2 regions of the Variovorax sp. genome follow, and region 1 is predicted to be linked to the other one. Evidence: riboswitches for the same ligand, from Rfam matches in the RefSeq annotation. Region 1 holds a riboswitch; the other holds the start of a gene.
The links. A riboswitch is a leader RNA that binds a small molecule or an ion and turns the genes downstream of it on or off. The one in region 1 is predicted to bind glycine.
Positions count from the first base shown of each region.

Region 2: linked by a shared signal. The riboswitch ahead of ACQY8B_RS20540 (D-amino acid dehydrogenase) and the one ahead of gcvT (glycine cleavage system aminomethyltransferase GcvT) in region 1 are both predicted to bind glycine.

Region 1 is NZ_OZ257247.1:1,436,985-1,446,975, forward strand. It holds gene ACQY8B_RS07015 (DUF3014 domain-containing protein) at 1-566, shown strand, start outside; gene gcvP (aminomethyl-transferring glycine dehydrogenase) at 613-3,522, opposite strand; gene gcvH (glycine cleavage system protein GcvH) at 3,571-3,942, opposite strand; gene gcvT (glycine cleavage system aminomethyltransferase GcvT) at 4,003-5,175, opposite strand; glycine riboswitch at 5,221-5,333, opposite strand; glycine riboswitch at 5,346-5,436, opposite strand; gene ACQY8B_RS07035 (hypothetical protein) at 5,483-6,040, opposite strand; gene ACQY8B_RS07040 (hypothetical protein) at 6,206-6,625, shown strand; gene ACQY8B_RS07045 (L,D-transpeptidase Cds6 family protein) at 6,630-7,097, opposite strand; gene ACQY8B_RS07050 (MFS transporter) at 7,176-8,366, opposite strand; gene ACQY8B_RS07055 (AraC family transcriptional regulator) at 8,457-9,245, shown strand; gene ACQY8B_RS07060 (TRAP transporter large permease) at 9,233-9,991, opposite strand, start outside.
Region 2 is NZ_OZ257247.1:4,364,635-4,374,625, forward strand. It holds gene rfbC (dTDP-4-dehydrorhamnose 3,5-epimerase) at 1-412, opposite strand, end outside; gene rfbA (glucose-1-phosphate thymidylyltransferase RfbA) at 409-1,305, opposite strand; gene rfbD (dTDP-4-dehydrorhamnose reductase) at 1,332-2,222, opposite strand; gene rfbB (dTDP-glucose 4,6-dehydratase) at 2,219-3,289, opposite strand; glycine riboswitch at 3,416-3,519, shown strand; glycine riboswitch at 3,537-3,644, shown strand; gene ACQY8B_RS20540 (D-amino acid dehydrogenase) at 3,738-5,039, shown strand; gene ACQY8B_RS20545 (FIST signal transduction protein) at 5,058-6,338, opposite strand; gene ACQY8B_RS20550 (PhaM family polyhydroxyalkanoate granule multifunctional regulatory protein) at 6,383-7,147, opposite strand; gene ACQY8B_RS20555 (PLP-dependent aminotransferase family protein) at 7,239-8,684, opposite strand; gene ACQY8B_RS20560 (LysE family translocator) at 8,807-9,406, shown strand; gene ACQY8B_RS20565 (DMT family transporter) at 9,561-9,991, shown strand, end outside.

The DNA.
Region 1 (9,991 bases):
GCTTCCTGCGTTCCGACGGCATCGTGCGGCGCTTCGTGGCCACGGTCGACAACCTCGCGCGCGAGCAGGCGCCCGCCAGCGCATGGCCGGTGCAGCCCACGGGCCAGCGCTTCATCACCGAGGGGCAGGGCGAGGCGCAGACCATTTCCGCCAACAACGCGGCGCGCTACAACGGCTTCGTGCTGCTGGTGCAATCGGTCGATCCGGCCAAGGCCGCGGCGGTGTACGCCAGGCTCTATCCGCTGTTCCAGCAGGCCTATGAAGAGCTGGGCTACCCGGGGCGCTACTTCAACGACCGGCTCATCGCGGTGATCGACAACCTGCTGCAGGCGCCCGAGCCCAAGGGCCCGGTGCAGGTGCGGCTGGTCGAGGTGAAGGGCGACGTGCCTTCGCAGCGCCCCTGGGTGCGCTACGAGTACGTCGACCAGGAGCTGGAGAAAGCGAGCTCCGGCCAGAAGATCATGGTGCGAATGGGGCCGGAGAACGAGCGCAAGATGAAGGCCAGCCTGCGCGGGCTGCGTCAGCAGATCGCGACCGCCGACATCGCGAAGAAGAAGTCGCAGTAGCCAGCCGCAATAGACCGGCCGGCCCGGCCGGTCCGGCTGGCGAGGCTCAGGCCTCTTCGGTTTCCTGGTAGTCGCCCACGGGCACGCAGCTGCAGAACAGGTTGCGGTCGCCGTAGACGTTGTCGACGCGGCCGATGGGCGGCCAGTACTTGGCGTTCTTGAGCGTGGCCAGCGGGAACGCGCCGAGTTCGCGCGAGTACGGGTGGCTCCATTCGGTGCCAAGCAGGCTCGCAGCGGTGTGCGGCGCGTGCTTGAGAGGGTTGTCTTCCTTCGGCCAGACGCCTTCCTCGATGCGGCGGATTTCGCCGCGAATGGCGATCATCGCGTCGATGAAGCGGTCGAGCTCGGCCAGCGGCTCGCTCTCGGTCGGCTCCACCATCAGCGTGCCGGGCACCGGGAAGCTCAGCGTGGGCGCGTGGAAGCCGTAGTCGATTAGGCGCTTGGCCACGTCTTCGGCGGTGACGCCGCTGGTGTCCTTCAGCGGGCGCAGGTCGAGGATGCACTCGTGCGCGACGTGACCATTGGGGCTCGCGTACAGCGTGGGGTAGTGGTCCTTCAGGCGCGCGCTGATGTAGTTGGCGCTCAGGATGGCCGTCTCCGTCGCGGCCTGCAGGCCCTTGGCGCCCATCATGCGGCAGTACATCCAGCTGATCGGCAGCACGGCCGCGTTGCCCAGCGGGGCCGCGGACACGGCACCCACGCCGTGCGACGGCACGCCGGCCGTCACATGGCCCGGCAGGTACGGCACCAGGTCTTCGACCACGCAGACCGGACCCACGCCCGGGCCGCCGCCGCCGTGCGGAATGCAGAAAGTCTTGTGCAGGTTCAGGTGGCTCACGTCGCCGCCGAACTCGCCCGGCGCGGCCACGCCGACCAGCGCGTTCATGTTGGCGCCGTCCACGTACACGCGGCCGCCGTGCGCATGCACCAGCTCGCAGAGCTCCTTCACGCGGGTTTCGAACACGCCGTGCGTGCTGGGATAGGTGATCATCACCGCGGCCAGGTTGGCGCTGTGCTTTTCGCAGGCGCGCTTCAGGTCGTCCATGTCGACGTTGCCTTGCGCGTCGCAGGCCGTCACCACCACCTGCAGGCCCACCATCTGCGCGCTCGCGGGATTGGTGCCGTGCGCGGAAGACGGAATCAGACAGATGTTGCGGTGGCCCTGGCCCTTGGCTTCATGGAAGGACTTGATGGCCAGCAGGCCTGCGTACTCGCCCTGCGAACCCGCGTTGGGCTGCAGGCTGATGCCAGCGTAGCCGGTGGCTTCGCACAGCCAGGCGCGCAGCTGCGCATCGAGCTGGGCATAGCCGAGCTGCTGGTCCGCAGGTGCGAAGGGATGGATGTTGGCGAACTCGGGCCAGGTGATGGGGATCATCTCGCTGGTCGCGTTGAGCTTCATGGTGCAGCTGCCCAGCGGGATCATGCTGCGGTCGAGCGCCAGGTCCTTGTCCGACAGGCTGCGGATGTAGCGCAGCATGGCGGTCTCGCTCTTGTGGGTGTTGAACACCGGATGCGTGAGGAAGGCGCTGGCGCGGCGCAGGTCTTCGGGGATCAGCGGCGTGGTGTTCGCTGCCAGGTCGTCGAAGCGCGGCAGCGGCTTGCCGGCGGGCGCGAACAGGGCCCACAGCGTCTCGACGTCGGCACGCGTGGTGGTCTCGTCGAGCGAGATGCCCAGGTGCTGCTGCAGGCGCTGGCGCAGGTTGACGCCGGCTGCCTGTGCACGCTCGATGATGGCGGGCGTGTCGTCGCCGGTGCGGATGGTCAGCGAATCGAAGGCGGTGGTGTTGACCGGCTCGCGGCCCATCTGCGAAAGGCCCGTCGACAGGATGGCGGTGAGCGCCGCCACGCGCTGCGCGATGCGGGTGAGGCCGTCTGGCCCGTGGTACACGGCGTACATGCTGGCCACCACGGCCGGCAGCACCTGGGCGGTGCAGATGTTGGAGGTGGCCTTCTCGCGGCGGATGTGCTGCTCGCGCGTCTGCAGCGCCAGGCGGTAGGCGGGCTGGCCGTGCGTGTCGACGCTCACGCCCACCAGGCGGCCCGGCAGCGAGCGCTTGAACTCGTCGCGGCAGGCCAGGTAGGCGGCGTGCGGGCCGCCGTTGCACAGCGGCATGCCGAAGCGCTGCGTGGTGCCGCAGACGATGTCGGCGTCGAACTCGCCCGGCGCGACCAGCAGCGTCAGCGCCAGCAGGTCGGCCGCCACGATGAAGGCGGCGTCGCACTGGTGCGCATGGCCCGCGAGCGGGCGCAGGTCGTGCACGTGGCCGGTGGTGGCGGGGTACTGCGCGAGCACGCCGAAGAAGGCGCCGCTCACCATCAGGTGCGGCAGCGTTTCCGACACCGTGCTCACCTTCACTTCGATGCCCAGCGGCGCGGCGCGCGTCTTGATGACCTCGATGGTCTGCGGATGGCAGTCGCCCGACACCAGGAACACGTTGCTCTTGCTTTTCACGCTGCGCTTGGCGAGCGTCATGGCTTCGGCTGCCGCCGTGGCTTCGTCGAGCATCGATGCATTGGCGATGGCCATGCCCGTGAGGTCGCACACCATCGTCTGGAAGTTGAGCAGGGCTTCCATGCGGCCCTGCGAGATCTCGGCCTGGTAGGGCGTGTAAGCGGTGTACCAGGCGGGGTTCTCGAGGATGTTGCGCAGGATGACGCCCGGCGTGTGCGTGCCGTAGTAGCCCTGGCCGATGAAGTTCTTGAACACCTTGTTCTTCGACGCCATCGCCTTCAGCTCGGCCAGCGCGTCGGCTTCGGTCACGGGGGCCGGCAGCCGCATCGGCCGCGCGCGGCGGATGGCCGCGGGCACGATGCCGTCGATGAGCTCCGAGCGCGTTTCCGAGCCGATCACCGGCAGCATGCGCGCCTCGTCCGCCGCATCGATGCCGATGTGGCGGGCGAGAAATTCTTCGGCGTTCTCTAGTTCTTGCAAAGAGGGAAGGGCGGGAATCGGCATGGCGGTGAGGGCTCGGGAGGAAGGGGGCTCGGAAGAAGAATCAGGCGATCAGGATTCGGCCGCGAACTTGTCGTAGCTGGCGGCGTCCAGCAGGGCGTCGAGCTGCGCGGGCTCGCTCAGCTTGACCTTGAAGAACCAGCCGGCGGCCAGCGGGTCGCTGTTGGCCAGCGACGGGTCGGCGCGCAGGGCTTCGTTGACTTCGGTGATCTCGCCCGACACGGGCATGAACACGTCGGCGGCGGCCTTGACCGACTCGACGACGCCGGCAACTTCGCCTTGCGCGAAGGTCTTGCCGACTTCGGGCAGGTCGACGAACACCACGTCGCCCAGCGCGTCCTGCGCATGCACGGTGATGCCGACGGTGGCCGCGTCGCCTTCGGCCGACACCCATTCGTGGTCCTTGGTGTACTTGATGCTCATGAGAAAACTCCTCGTGGAAAAAATGAATCGGGGTGCAGAGCCTAGCCGGGTCTGCCGCGTTCAGCCGCGGTAATAGCGGGTCGGCACGAAAGGCATGGTCGAGACTTCCATGGGCACCGGCTTGCCGCGCACGATGGCCTGCACGCGGGTGCCGGGCGCGGCGAAGGCGGTGGCCACGTAGCCCATGGCGATGCAGCGGTCGGCCGTGGGGCCGAGCAGCCCGCTGGTGACGATGCCGATGTCCTGGCCTTCGAATGACTGCAGCACCGTGCCGTCGCGCACAGGAATGCGCTCGAGCGCCACGAGGCCCACGCGCTTGCGCTTCAGCGTGTCGTGGTCGGTGTGGCCGGCGGTGCCCGCCGTGGCGGCGGCAAGCTGCGCGAGGATCTTCGCGGCGCCGGGGAAGCCGCCTTCGCGCGCGCCGCCCGCGCGGCGCACCTTCTGCATCGCCCAGTTGAGCGAGGCCTCGACCGGCGTGGTGGTGGTGTCGATGTCGTTGCCGTAGAGGCACAGGCCGGCCTCGAGCCGCAGCGAATTGCGCGCGCCCAGGCCGATGGGCTTGACCTCGGGCTGGGCCAGCAGCAGGCGGGCAAGTGTTTCGGCATCCTTGGCGGCCACCGAGATCTCGAAGCCGTCTTCGCCGGTGTAGCCGCTGCGCGTGACGAAGGCGGGAAGGCCGCCGATCTGCACCGCGCCGCCGGTCATGAACACGAAGCGCTCGATGCCGGGCGACAGGCGCGCCAGCGTGGCCGCGGCCTGTGGGCCCTGCAGCGCGAGCAGGGCGTGGTCGGGCAAGGGCTGCACTTCGCAGCGGGCGCCGATCTTCTGCTGGATGTGGGCGATGTCGGCCGCCTTGCAGGCGCCGTTGACGATCACGAAGAGCGAGCCGTGGCCTTCGTTGAAGAACATCAGGTCGTCGAGGATGCCGCCTTCGTCGTTCAGCAGCAGGCCGTAGCGCTGCTTGCCGGCGGGCAGGTCGATCACGTCGACGGGCATCAGGGTTTCGAAGGCGGCCGCGGCGTCGGGGCCGACGAGGCGCAGCTGGCCCATGTGGGAGATGTCGAACAGGCCGGCCGCGTCGCGCGTGTGCTTGTGCTCGGCCATGAGGCCGGCGGGGTACTGCACCGGCATGGAATAGCCGGCGAAAGGCACCATGCGGGCGCCGAGCTCCACGTGAAGGTCGTGCAGCGGCGTCTTGAGAAGTTCGGTAGCGGGTGCGGAGGAAGCGGCCACGGGGCACTCCAAAGGGGCAGACAAAATCCATGACGCAAGCCATGGGCCACCCCTGCTGTCCGCTTTACCTGAGAGATTCGCCCCACGATCGGGGTTTGCTCCTTCGGTGGGCCGCTGCGCCGTTTGCGGTACGGCGGCCTCTCTCCAGCAAGGAAACGCCGGTGTTCGCCGGCGCCTTGTCAGTCCTTTTGCCTGAGCGTTCGGGAAACCCCTGCGCCTTCGGCGGCCCCGGCTTGCGGGGCTCTCTCCTGACTCTGCTGAGTGTAGTTGATGCGCGGCGGCGTTCGGGGCGAGTGCGCGGTTCCAGTCAGTGCACGACTTCAGCCGGCGGCAGCAGCTTGTCGATCCGCTCGCGCAGCGACTCGGCGCGCTCGGGGCCGGCGGCTTTCTCTATTTCGCTGAGCATCAACGCGGCGATGGTCAGCATGGCCTCGCGGTCGCGGGCTTCGCGCAGGGCGTCGCGCATCTGCAGTGCGAACTTGGGATCGCGGCGCACGAACATGCGCTCGCAGATGTCGAACAGGAACATGCGCGTGGTGGCCAGGGAGCGCTTGCCGTCGAAGGTGTCGGCCGAGGTGGCGATCTGGATCGGCTCGGTAGCGGGGATCGGTGCGGGCTGGGCGGGCGCCGGGGCAGGGGGCGCGGCTTGGGGGGCAACCGCGACGTTCGGGGTTTGCAGATAGCCGCGCTGCACCAGTGTCTGGATGGCCTGCTCGGCTTCGTCGCGGGTGCTGAACAGCGGGCTGAAGTCGGTCAGCGAGCGCCGCCCGTCGGCCATGAGCAGCAGTGCGCGTTCACGCTGGCTGAGCGTGCGCTGTCCGCCCTGGAGTTCGTCGCGCGCCTTGTCGGTCTTGGTGGGAAACATGGCAGCCACAGCTTTCGGAGATCGAGGGCAGCAGCATCGTTGCAAGCGGTGACATCTTCATGAACCCTTTTCGCTTACGGAAATGGCAGTTTCCCCACACGATTTCCCGCTACCGTCACGGCCTCGCCCGGCGGTATGCTCCGGCACCGCGGAGGGGCCCACCACATGCTTCCCATCGTCTTTGCACTCATGGCGACAGTCCTGCTGCTCGTCTGGATGGGCTTTTTCATGATGGGCTCGCTGCCGCTGCTGATCCTCAAGCACGACACGCCGCTGGACTCGCGCTTCATCCGTGGCCTGTTCAACGTGTATTACCTCGCGATGATGCTGACGGGCAGCGCGGCGGCGCTTTGCTACGCCTGGTCCGGCCGGGCGGTCTTTGCCGTGGGCATGGCCTTCATCGCTGGCCTGGCCTTCTCGCTGCGCTGCTGGCTGATCATTCCGCGCATGGACCTGCTGCGCGGCACGATCCCGGCGGTCGACGTTTCGGCCCGCCGGTTCCGCCAGCTTCACATTGCCGGGATGGCGCTCAACGTGGTGCAGCTGGGCACCGTGGCCTGGGCCCTGACGAAGCTGGGGCTGTGAGCCTTCAGCCGCCCGCGCTTTCCTTGCGGATCAGCCACTGGTTGCCCACGCGCTGCAGCTCCAGCGTCTTGCGGCCCGTCTCCTTCAACTTGTCGGCGCGGTAGACCTGCTTGAACCTGGCGCTCGCGGACTGTCCGTTGACGCTGATGACGAGGTCTTCGATGCCCACGCTGATGCTCGACTTGTCCGCGATGCGCGCGCGCCGGTCGGTCTCCCAGCGCTTGCGGTCCTGGTTGCGCGGCGGCGTGAAGTCGGGCGCGTAGGCGGCGAGGTAGCGGTCCGCGTCGCGGGCCGACCAGGCCGCGGCCCAGGCGCGTACGGCAGCCTCGACTTCGGCGATGCCGACCGTGGGAGCGGGTACCGCTGCCTCGGTGGCGGACGGCGTGGCCGGCGCGGCCGGCGACGCGCCGAATGCGGCCGTGGTCAGCAGCAGTCCACCGGCGAGCAGGCAGGTCGTCAAGGATCGGTTCATGGCGCAGTTCCCTCTTTGTCAGTTATAGGCGTCGAATCCGACGCCGATTCTGGCAGTGAACGAACGTGCCCGCGGTGCTCAGGCGGCCGCGCCCTCCACCTCGGCCGGCACCGCCTGCATCGACCGGTTGCGCAGCCTCAAGGCCAGCACCGTCGCGACGCAGAGCACGCACAGCACCGTCGTGAGCGTGACGCCGAGGCCGCGCGCATCCGACAGCATGCCGAACAGCGGCGACACCAGTCCGCCCACCGACAGCGCCAGTCCCAGCGTGATGCCGCTGGCCGTGGCCGGGTTGCGCGGCAGATAGTCCTGCGCCAGCGTCACCTGCGCTGCGAAGGGCAGGAACATGCACATGCCGAGCAACGCGGTGCAGGCGAGCGCCCAGCCGGCGTCCGGCGCGAGCACCAGGCCCGCGAGCGACGGCAGCGCGAGCAGGTAGCCGGCGCGGATCGTGCCCATGCGGCCGATGCGGTCGCCCAGCCAGCCGCCGAGCAGCGTGCCGACAGCGCCCGCAGCGGTGAACGAGGTCAGCGCCGCGGCGCCCTGGAAGGCGGTGCCGTGCAGGTCGCGCGTGATGCGCAGCGACAGCATCGACAGCACGGTGACATACGGGATCGACCAGCCGACGATGGTCGCGACCAGCAGGCTGAAGGCGCGCCAGTCGTTGTGCGGCTTCAGCACCTCGCCGCCCGCCTTGCGCGCAGCGGCTGCCGTGGCGGCCGAGGCCGCGCCGCTGCCGGCATTCGCGATCATCCACACGATGCCCATCGCCAGCGCGGACACGCCCAGCAGGTAGCTGCGCGACAGGCTGGCGCCGCTCACCACGGTGGCAGCCAGCACCGGCGCGAACGACGCGCCGATGGTCCCGCCCACCGAGAACACGCTCATCGCCTTTTGCGACGCGCCGCCGGCCGCGCGCGCTGCCACAGTGGCGGGCGGGTGGTAGGCCGCGATGCCCAGCCCGCACAGCACCATCGCGATCCAGGTCAGCAGGTAGCTGTGGCTCAAGCCTGCCAGCACCACGCCCAGCGCCGCCACCATGAAGCCGGTGGGCACCAGCCAGCTGCGCGGATGGCGGTCGGCGTACAGGCCGAACAGCGGCTGCACCACGCTCGACAGCCCGGTGGCCGCGAGCATCAGGCCCGCCACGGCTGTGTAGCTGTAGCCGCGTTCCAGCACCATGAACGGCAGCAGTGCGGGCACGAGCCCCTGGTAGAGGTCATTGACGGCATGGGTGCCGGTGAGCAACCCGAGTCGGCGCTTGTTCATTCGATCGCTTCTTTCATTTCCTTGAAAAAAAGCATCGTAGGAAGCCGTGCGAAGATGTTCTTGCTACGAATCAACAAGCATCGTCGAGAAATGGACAAAGCGATCAACCTGCGGCCCGAAGAGGGCGAGTCGACCCCGCGCGCCGTCGCGGTGCTGGCCACCGACCCCGCCGGCGACGCCTTCATACCGCCGCACACGCACCGGCGCGGCCAGCTGATCCACGCGATTTCGGGCGTGATGCTGGTGAGCGCCGCGGCTGGCAACTGGGTGGTGCCGACCGGGCGCGGCGTGTGGGTGCCGGCGGGCATGGAGCATCAGATTCGCATGGCCGGCGAGGTGAAGATGCGCACCGTCTTCGTCGAGCCCGGCACGCGCGCGGACCTGGGCGCCGAATGCCGCGTGATCCATGTCGGCGCGCTGCTGAGGGAGCTGATCGTCACCGCCGTGGCGCTGCCGCTCGACTACGCACCGGGTGGCCGCGACGAGCGGGTGATGGAACTGATCCTCGACGAGATCCTGGCCGCGCCAGTGCTGTCGCTGCATGTGCCGATGCCGCGCCATGCGCGCCTGGCCGTGCTGTGCGAGGAACTGGTGCGCGACCCGTCGCTGCCCGCCACGCTGGACGACTGGGCGCTGCGCCTGCACATGAACACCCGCACGCTCGCGCGCCTGTTCCAGCGCGAGACGGGCATGAACTTCGGCGCGTGGTGCCGGCAGGCACGGCTGCTGCTGAGCCTGCCGCGGTTGGCTGCGGGCGCGTCGATCCTGGAGGTGGCGCTGGCGCACGGCTACGAAAGCCCGAGCGCCTTTACCGCCATGTTCCGGCGCACGCTGGGCGTGCCGCCCAGCGTGTACCTGCGGCGCGACTACCTGGCGTAGACCAGGTCGCGCAGCGCCAGCGAGACCCAGGGCACGTAGGTGATCACCATCAGGCACGCCATGATCACCAGCACGAAGGGCACCAGGTGCTTCACGATGCGGTCCAGCGATATGCGCGCCACGGTGCATGCCGCGAACAGGTTCACGCCGAAGGGCGGCGTGATCATGCCAAGGGCCAGGTTCACCACCATGATCAGCCCGAAGTGCACCGGGTCGATGCCGAAGTGCACCGCCACCGGCGCCAGGATCGGCGCCAGCACGATGATTGCCGCGCTGGTCTCGATGAACATGCCGATCACGAACAGAGCCGCGTTCACCCCCAGCAGGAACATCGCCGGCGACTGCAGCACCTCCTGCAGCCAGTGGCCGATGGCGTCGGGCACGCCCGCGCGGGTGATGAGGAACGCGAACAGCCCCGCGTTGGCGATGATGAACATGATCACCGCCGACGACATCACCGACTTGCGCAAGATGACGTACAGGTCCTTGGGTTTGATCTCGCGGTAGATCACCATGCCCACCACCAGCGCATAGAACACCGCCACCGCCGAGGCTTCCGTGGGCGTGAAGATGCCGCCGTAGATGCCGCCGAGGATGATCACCGGCATGAGCAGCGCCCAGCCTGCCTGCCACAGCGCGCGGCCGAAGGGCATGCGGCCTTCGCCGTCGGTCTTGCCCCAGCCCTTCCACTTGCAGTAGGCCCACACGAACAGCATGAGCGCCAGGCTGATCAGGATGCCGGGGCC
Region 2 (9,991 bases), 2.9 Mb from region 1:
AGTAGTAGTCAGTAGTCTTGTATAAGAAGTCCGCACTTTCGGTTAACACGAAGAAGCCGTGGGCGAAGCCTGGCGGGATCCACAGCTGCCTTTGGTTCTCTTCGTTGAGTTCGGTACCAACCCAACGGCCAAACGTCGGCGACGAGCGCCTGATGTCTACAGCCACGTCAAAGACCGCCCCCCGCGCCACCCGCACCAGCTTGCCTTGTGCATTCTGAATCTGGTAGTGCAAGCCACGGAGCACGCCGCGCGAAGATCTGGAATGGTTGTCTTGAACGAATTCAAACTTCTTGCCAACCGCCTCGTCAAATGCGCGCTGGTTGAAGCTCTCGAAAAAGAAACCACGCGCGTCGCCGAATACTTTCGGTTCTATGATCAGCACCTCTGGAATGGCGGTTTTGACCACATTCATGAGCGAACCTCCTCGGCGAGCAGGTGGTTTAGGTATTTGCCGTAACCATTCTTTTGCAGCGGCGCGGCAAGCTTGGCCAACTGATCGCGATCGATAAATCCGTTGCGCCAAGCGATTTCTTCCGGGCAGGCAATCTTCAGCCCTTGGCGATGCTCAAGCGTCGCAATGAATTGGCCCGCTTCAAGCAGGCTCTCGTGCGTGCCAGTATCCAGCCACGCGTAGCCGCGCTGCATGATCTGCACATTGAGCTGGTCGAGGTCTAGGTACGCCTGATTTACAGCCGTGATTTCCAGTTCCCCGCGCGCGCTCGGCTTCACCGCCTTCGCGATGTCCACGACTTGGTTGTCATAGAAGTAGAGGCCCGTCACCGCATAGCTACTCTTCGGCTTCAGCGGCTTTTCTTCGATGCTGCTGGCCTTGCCCTTGGCGTCGAATGCCACCACTCCATACCGCTCGGGGTCGTGCACGTGATAAGCAAAGACGGTGGCACCAGAGTTCTTCGCATCAGCACCGCCGAGCAGATGTGCCAGGTCATGCCCATAAAAGATGTTGTCCCCCAACACCAGCGCACTGGGCGAATTCCCTACGAACTTCTCACCAATGATGAAAGCCTGCGCCAGCCCATCCGGACTCGGCTGCACTGCGTATTGCAGATTGATGCCCCACTGGCTGCCATCACCCAACAGTTGCTGGAACCGCGGCGTGTCCTGCGGCGTGCTGATGATCAAAATGTCGCGCATGCCGCCCAGCATCAGGGTGCTGAGCGGGTAGTAGATCATCGGCTTGTCGTACACCGGCAGGAGTTGCTTGCTCATGGCCAGCGTGGCCGGGTGCAGGCGGGTGCCCGATCCACCGGCCAGGATGATGCCTTTGCGTTGAGTTGTCGTGGTCATTCTTTTCTTTGGTGTGTATTCGCTTCTCAGAGCGTCTCGCGCAGCATGCGCGCAACGCCTTCCTGCCAAGGCGGCAGGCGCAGGCCGAAAGTGGTCTGCAGCTTGGTGGTATCCAGACGCGAGTTGTGCGGGCGCTTCGCCGGGGTCGGGAAGGCGCTGGTCGGCACGGCCTCGACAGCCTGCGGGCCGGCCTTGAGCTCGACACCGGCCTGCTGCGCCATTTCGAGCACGAAGCGCGCATAGCCGTGCCATGTCGTTTCACCGCCCGCAATCGCGTGATAGAGCCCGGCCTTGGCCGGATCCTGCAGCGTGGCGCGGATGGCATGGGCCGTCACGTCGGCCAGCAACTCGGCACCTGTGGGCGCACCGAATTGGTCGTCGATGACGGTCAGCTTGTCGCGCTCCTTGGCCAGGCGCAGCATGGTCTTGGCAAAGTTGCCGCCGCGTGCCGCGTACACCCAGCTTGTGCGGAAGATCAGGTGGCGCGGGCAGTGCTGCGCCACCAACTGCTCGCCTTCGAGCTTGGTCTGACCGTAGACGCTGAGCGGGCCGGTCGCGTCGTCTTCCTTCCAGGGCTTGCTGCCGCTGCCGTCGAAGACATAGTCGGTCGAGTAGTGCACCATCAGCGCGCCGATCTGCTGGGCGGCTTCGGCCACCACGCCGGGCGACGTGGCGTTGAGCTTGCGCGCGAATTCGGGTTCGCTCTCGGCTTTGTCTACTGCGGTGTGCGCCGCGGCATTGACGATAACGTCCGGACGCACCCTCAGCACGGTTTCCGCAAGCTGATCAGGACGGTCGAAATCCGCTGGGAAGTCGGTGCTGTCGGAACCGAGTGCCAACAAATTACCTAGCGGCGCGAGGCTGCGCTGCAGTTCCCAGCCGACTTGGCCGCCCTTGCCCAGCAGCAGCAGCTTCATGCCGTGGCCTTTGCGTCGTACTGCTTTTCCACCCACTCGCGGTAGGCGCCGCTTTGCACGTTGCGCACCCATTCGCTGTTCGCGAGGTACCACTCGACGGTCTTGCGAATGCCGGTGTCGAAGGTCTCGGCAGGCTTCCAGCCGAGCTCTGCTTCGAGTTTGCGCGCGTCGATGGCGTAGCGGCGGTCGTGGCCGGGGCGGTCGGTGACGTAGGTGATCTGTTCCTTGTAGGGCTTGCCGTCGGCCTTGGGGCGCAGCTCGTCCAGCAGCGCGCACACGGTATTGACGATCTCGATGTTCGGCTTCTCGTTCCAGCCGCCCACGTTGTAGGTCTCGCCCAGTTTGCCGGCCTCGAGCACGCGGCGGATGGCGCTGCAGTGGTCCTTCACGTAGAGCCAGTCGCGCACCTGCATGCCGTCGCCGTACACAGGCAGCGGCTTGCCAGCGAGCGCGTTGACGATCATCAGCGGGATGAGCTTCTCGGGGAAGTGGAACGGGCCGTAGTTGTTGGAGCAGTTGGTGGTGAGCACCGGCAGGCCGTAGGTGTGGTGCCAGGCGCGCACGAGATGATCGCTGGCGGCCTTGCTGGCCGAGTAGGGGCTGTTGGGCTCGTACTTGTTCTCTTCGGTGAAGGCCGGGTCGGTCTTGGAGAGCGAGCCGTAGACCTCGTCGGTCGATACGTGCAGGAAGCGGAAAGCGGCTTTCTGATCGGCTGGCAGCGCGCTCCAGTGGCCACGCACGGATTCGAGCAGGCGGAAGGTGCCGAGCACGTTGGTCTGCACGAAGTCTTCGGGACCGTGGATCGAGCGGTCCACATGCGACTCGGCGGCAAAGTTGACCACGGCACGCGGCTTGTGCTCAGCCAGCAGGCGGTCGACCAGGGCGCTGTCGCCGATGTCGCCCTGCACGAAGATGTGCTTCGGGTTGTTCTTGAGCGACGCGAGCGTCTCGAGGTTGCCGGCGTAGGTCAGCTTGTCGAGGTTCACGACAGGCTCGTCGCTGGTAGCGATCCAGTCGAGTACGAAATTGGCGCCAATGAAGCCAGCGCCGCCGGTAACCAAGATCATGGGGTCCCCTGAATGTTGAAAGTCATCGCCGTGTCGCAATGAACCTTAACGTTCGATTATCCCATTGGGCCAATTGACGGAAACACAAGACGTTACCGTTCTTCCCTCGCCGTGTTTACAATCGTTCGCGATACCGCAGGAGAGCGGGCCACCCCGGTGGCCCTACCGAAGGCGCAAACTCCCATAAACGCTCAGGTCGGCCCGACGAAGTCTTGTATTTCGGCAAGGGGTCAGTACTGCATCAACTGAAACGCCGTCTGGAGAGACGCCACTTCACGTGGCGCACCGAAGGAGCAAATTCGTTGCAATGGCGCAACGAATGAATCTCTCAGGTACCGAGGACAGGGGGAGCGGCAACTTGGACAGCGGTCGTCCGGTTGCTTGCTATTAATTCAATAGTATTCACCATCGCCCGCCGTTCAAGCGCAGCACCTCAAAGGTACTTGAAATGCGCGTGATCGTTCTTGGCGCCGGCCTGCTCGGCGTGACCTCGGCTTACTACCTCCAGCAACTCGGCCACGAAGTGACCGTGATCGACCGGCAGGCCACCCCGGCCGCCGAAACCAGCTTCGCCAACGGCGGGCAGATCTCCGTCAGCCATGCCGAACCCTGGGCCAACCCCAGCGCGCCTCTCAAGGTGCTGCAGTGGCTGGGCAAGGAAGATGCCCCGCTGCTGTTCCGCATCCGCGCCGACATGCGCCAGTGGCTATGGGGCCTGCAGTTCCTGCGCGAATGCACGCCGGCGCGCACCCGCCACAACATCGAGCAGATCGTGCGTCTTGGCACATACAGCCGCTCGATGTTGCAACAGTTGCGCCGCGACACCGGCATTGCCTACGACCAGCGCACCCAGGGCATCCTCCATTTCTATACGACGCAGAAGGAGTTCGACGGCGCCCTCGCGCCCGCCGAGCAGATGCGCGCCCTGGGCTGCGAGCGCCAGGTCATCTCGGCAGACGAGGCCGTGAAGATCGAGCCCGCCCTCGCCCACATCCGCCCCAAGCTGGCTGGCGCGACCTACACGGCCGAAGACGAGTCTGGCGATGCCAACCGCTTCGCGCGCGAGTTGTCCCGGCTCGCGGCAGAAGCCGGCGTGAAATTCCTGATGAGCCACACCGTCACCGCCCTGCGCGAGGCCGGCGGCAGCATCGATCACGTGGAGGTCACCGATGTCGAAGGCCGCTTCCAGCGCATCCGCGGCGATGCCTTCGTGATGGCGATGGGCTCGCTGAGCCCGCTGCTTGCGGCGCCGCTGGGTATTCGCCTGCCGATCTATCCGGCCAAGGGCTATTCGGTCACGCTGCCCGTCAAGGACGCGTCCAAAGCCCACCAGGTCTCGCTGACCGACGACGAATTCAAGCTCGTGTTCTCGCGCTACACCTCGGAATCCGGCGACCGCCTGCGCATCGCGGGCACGGCCGAACTCAACGGTTACGACCGCGACCTGAACCGCGTGCGCTGCGAAGCCATCGTGCGCCGCGTCGAAGAGCTGTTCCCCGGCGCCGGCGACACCACGCAGGCCCAGTTCTGGACCGGCCTGCGTCCCGCCACGCCGAGCAACGTGCCGCTGATCGGCAAGACCAAGCTCGCGAACCTGTTCCTGAACACCGGCCACGGCACGCTCGGCTGGACGCACGCCTGCGGCTCGGGCAAGTCGATCGCGCGCATCGTGAGCGGGCTGGCGCCGGAGGTCGATTTCGCGTTCACGGGAATGCCGGCGCCGCAGCCGCGCGTGCTGCAACCGGCGTGATCGGCGGCTGAAAGGCGGTCAGTCGTTGGCCGTGAACACCGTCAGCACCCCGGTATACCCATACAGGTGGTGCCGCGCGATCTCCCCGGCGGCGAAGAACCCGACCAGCGGCACGTCGCCCAGCGCGTGCCGCACGATCTGCAACTCGGCGCCCGGCGCGCCGAAATGCGGCCCGCCACGCCCGGAACAGCTCACGTACACCGCTCCCGCGATGCGCCTTGCCGGATGCGGCGCCGCCTCGGCCTCGCCCGCCGCCACGGCGCGCGCGGTGGCCAGCGTCTGCTCTTCCGGCTCCAGCTCTTCACGGATCTCGGCGCAGATACGCATCAGGTCCAACCGCGCCGCCTGCGCATTGCGGCGGCAGAAGGTCAGGCGCATGCCGGCTTCGGCCGTGTCGGCAATCGCGATGCCGCGCCGCGTCGGGTCGAGCCCGATGATGTGGCGCACCAGCACGTCGGCGCCCAGGTCGCCGGTGCGGCGGATGCCGTCGCTGCCCGCGTCGGCCAGACCGACCAGCGTGTTGCGCACGGCGTCGATGGCTTCCTGCGGCCGCTCCAGCGACACCTGCAGATCGGCCAGCAGCACGTCGAGCGCGGGTTCGCCGTCGAGCCTGAGCAACAGGTTGCCGTCGGCCTCCGTGATCTCTCTCTCGCGCACCGCGCCCGAGCGCAGCGGCTGGCAGCCCTGCGTGACGCGCGACACCAGCCGCACGCCGTCACCGAACACCACGCCCGACAGGCCGCCTGAAAACACGCCCCCCGCAGCCCCGTGGCCGCGGATGTTGCCGTTACCGCCGATCGCGAACTGCAGCGCGCCGCCACGGCCCGACGAGAGCCCGCCGAACAGGTAGCCGGTGTCGGTGCGGCCCGCCATCTCGGCGATCAGCTCGGTCAGGTCCGGCGTGGCCGGATCGGCGTGCACCAGCGCGGTATGGGCCTCAAAGCCGCTCATTTCGGAGTTGCCCAGCGGCGCGACGCCCGAGAACACGCGGTACTGGTCGCTCGGCAGCGCGCAGAGCATGAGCGTCATGCCGGGCTCGTCGAAGTATTCGGCGTTGTTGGCCGCCACGCCGATGCCGACGGTGCCCGACCAGTCGGTCACCTCGGGCAGTTCGGCGCTCAGGTGGTCGAGGATGTCCTGCGCCTCGGCGGCGTAGTGGTCGGTGATGTAGAGCAGCCCGAGCGTCGGCGACGACGCGTAGTCGGGCAATGCCATCTGTGCGCGCAACTGGGCCAGCACGAGGCCGGCCGCCATGCGCCATTGCGGATGGGTGGCATGACCGGAGGGAAACAGTTTCATGATGCGTGCCAACCCGTTCTTTCCAAAAATATGTGGGTATGACGTCAGCGCCGGCTGGAGGTTCGCTTGCGCGCGGCGGTCGACGTCTTTTTCCTGGCGGCCGGAGCCGCCGCCTTCTTTGCCGCGGCAACGGGCTTGCGGGCCTTGGTTGCCGCCGGCTTGCCGCCCATCGCCTTGCCGACCGCGTCGGCCAGCGGCTGGGCCATGGCCGGCACCTTCAGCTGCGCGGCGTCCTGCAGCGCCGAGCTGGCGATCTGCTGGAACTGCTCGGTGAGGGAACCCCACCACTGCATGGGGTCGACCACGCCGGCGCCGTCGGCGGCCTTCGATTTAGCGGCGGCCGGCCGCGTGCGCGACTTCTTGGGCGTCGGCGCTTCCTCTTCCTCGGGCAGCTCGTCTTCTTCCTCGATCTCTTCGGGCTCCGGCTCGGGCGCGGCGGCAGGGGCTGCTGGTGCGGGCGCCGGCATCACGGCCGCGGCCTGCTTGGTGAACGCGCTGGCGATGTCTTCCATGCGCACGTTCATGCCGCGCAGCGTCGACAGCGTCATCTTCTGCACCTCGAGCGCCTGGATGGTGGCCTTGAGCGCATGGCCGTTCTGCTCGAGCCAGTACTGGACCGTCTTGAGCTCCTGGATGCGTTTGTCGACTTCCTCCACGCTCAGGGTGGGCGCGACCCAGCTCGCAAGGCTCGGAATCCCCGGCACCGAACCGGCGCCGGTGCCCGCTGCGGCGCCGCCGGCGAGGTTCTTCAGGAAGTCGAATCCGGGGACGAACTGGCTGAAGTCGAAGGGCTTGCTGGCGTTGCTCATGCGGAGGGTCTCCTGGGAGGGTTTTCTTGTGTTCCCAGCTTACTCCAAGCCCTTGCCGTCCGGCCCGGCCGGCGCGGGGATTTACCTGCCGTCAGAGTTCGTCGCGAACCTTGCTGAAAACCTTCCAGAACGTCGCGTCCTGCGAGGTCGCAAAGTTGATGCGCATCATGGTGCTCGGCGGCCGGCGCGCATGGAACAGCGAGCCCGGCGCCAGCAGGTAGCCCTGGTCGAGCATGCGCTGCGTGAGCGCGTCGGTGTCCACGCCCGTGTCGACCCAGCCGAACAGCCCCGCCGGCTCCGACGCGAAGGTGCAGCCGTGCGACATGGCCAGCTTCACCGCCCGCCCCCTCGCCCCGTCGAGGCGGATGCGCACGCGCTCCGAATGCCGGCGCAGCTGCCCCTGGTCGATGCACCACGACAGCGCCCGCTCGAACAGCGTGGGCGAGGTCAGCGTGGCCAGCAGCTTGGTCTCGAGCAGCCGCTCTTTCAGCGCGGGCGGCGCGGCAAAGAAACCGATGCGCCAGTTGGGCGCCAGGATCTTGGCGAAGCCGCTCACGTAGATGGTGCGCTGCAGCCCGTCGAGAGCGCTGAGCCGGGTGGCGTGTTCGGGGGCGAGGTGGCTGTAGGTGTCGTCCTCGACGATGTGGAAGTCGTGCTCGTTGGCCAGCTTGAGCACGCGGTGCGCGCTGCCCGGCGTGAGGCTGTAGCCGGTCGGGTTGTGCAGCACGCTCACGCTCACGAACAGCTTGGGGCCGTGCAGCTTGCAGTACTGCGCCATCACTTCCAGGTCGGGCCCGTCGGCGCGGCGCGGCACCGGCAGGATGCGCATGCCCAGCGCCTCGAGCCGCGCGAATTCGAGCGCCCATCCCGGCTCCTCGACCATCACCGGGTCGCCCGCGCGCAGCAGCGTGCGGCTCACGATGTCCAGCGCATGGGTGGCGCCGATGGTGGTCACGATCTGGTCGGGCGTGGCCGGCACGTTGATGCCCACCAGCTTCTGCGACAGGCTGCGCCGCAGGCTCATGTCGCCGGCCGGCTCGCCGTACTGGAGCGACAGCTCCTGCAGCGCGGCTGTATTGGTCATGCGCCGAACGGCCGTGGGCATGAAGGTCGACGCCATCCAGTCGGGCGGGAACACGCCCATGCCCGGCTGCGGCTTGTCGCTGGGGCGGTGGAACATGCTGCGGATCAGCGAACTGGCGTCGGCGGGCACACGCGAGGCCATCATCTGCACGGCGATTGCCGCCGGCACGCCGCTCGCGCCGGGTGCGTCCGTGCCATTGCCCGGGCGGCCGTCCTGCAACGCGGCGGCGTCGCGCACGTAGAAGCCGCGCTGCCGGCGGGCCTCGACCAGCCCCTGCGCCAGCAGCTGGTCGTAGGCGGCGACGACTGTATAGGGGCTCACCCCCTGTTGCCGTGCGCATTCGCGCACCGAGGGCAGGCGCGCGCCGGGCGGCAGCAGCCGGGTGCGGATGCGTTCGGCCAGCCGGTCGGCCAGCTGCCCCGTGAGCGACTGGGTGGAGGTTCTTGTCAGCATGCGTTCCCGTGTCCCAGAAGAGCCTTGTGGGCTCTGTGCCGAAGGAATGACCAATACAGTTTCAGTGATTGTTCGACCATCTGTACTGGAACTGTAATGGTCTCAAGTTTAGAGTGTGTGTCATGAACTGGCAAGAATTCACCGCGCTGCTGGTGCTGGCCACGGCGATGAGTTTTTCGCCCGGTCCCAACACCACGCTCTCGACCGCCCTGGCGGCCAACGGCGGCCTGCCGCGCGCGATGCGCTTCGTGGTCGCGGTGCCGGTCGGCTGGACTCTGCTGCTGGTGCTGTGCGCCGCCGGCATCGGCGCGCTGGTGGTGGCGGTGCCGCCGCTGCGGGTGGCCATCAAGGCTTTGGGCATCGGCTACCTGCTGTGGCTGGCCTGGAAGCTCAGCGGCAGCGCCACGCTCGGCAAGGCCGACAGCGCCAAGCTGTCGGTCGGCTTCGGCCAGGGCGTGATGCTGCAGTTCGTCAACATCAAGGCCTGGCTGCTGGCGCTCACGCTGGTGGCCGGCTGGATCGCCGGGCAGCCGGACGCGCTGCGCCGTTTCGCCATCGTGGCGCCGGTGATGCTGGTCTTCGCCTTCGCCAGCAACTTCGCCTATGCGCTGGTCGGTGCCCTGCTGCGCGAATGGCTGTCCAAGGGCGCGCGGCTGCTGTGGTTCAACCGCGCGATGGGCCTGGTGCTGGTGCTCACCGCCTGGTGGATGGTGAGCGTATGAGATTGGCTCACCCCCAGGCTTCGCGCACTTCGTGTCGCTGCGCCACCCCCCTTGCAGGGGGCAATACCTGCGGCCCGGCAAAGCCGGTTCCACGGTATTCCCCGATGGAACCCCGTCCATCTTCAACGGCACTTTTTTCTCCGGGTTCGCGCGTATGAGGAGCATCAAGGACGAGACGCTCGGCATGTGGCTCGGCGTGATCGGCGTGGCGCTGTTCGCGGTCACGCTGCCGATGACGCGGCTGGCCACCGGCACGCAGGCCGCGCCGCAGTTGTCGCCCTGGTTCGTCACGCTCGGGCGCGCGGCGCTGGCGGGGCTGCTGTCGGCCGTCTTTCTACTTGCCACGCGCTCGCCGCGGCCCGCCGCGCACCAGTGGAAGCCACTGGGCATGGCGGTGCTGGGCAACGCCATCGGCTATCCGCTGCTGCTGGGCTATGCGCTGCGCGTGGTCACGGCCAGCCATGCGGCGGTGGTGACGGCGCTGCTGCCGCTGGTCACCGCGGCCGTGGCGGCGTGGGTGCTGCACCAGCGCGCACGGCTGGGCTTCTGGCTCTGCGCCATCGCGGGCAGCCTGCTGGTGGTCGC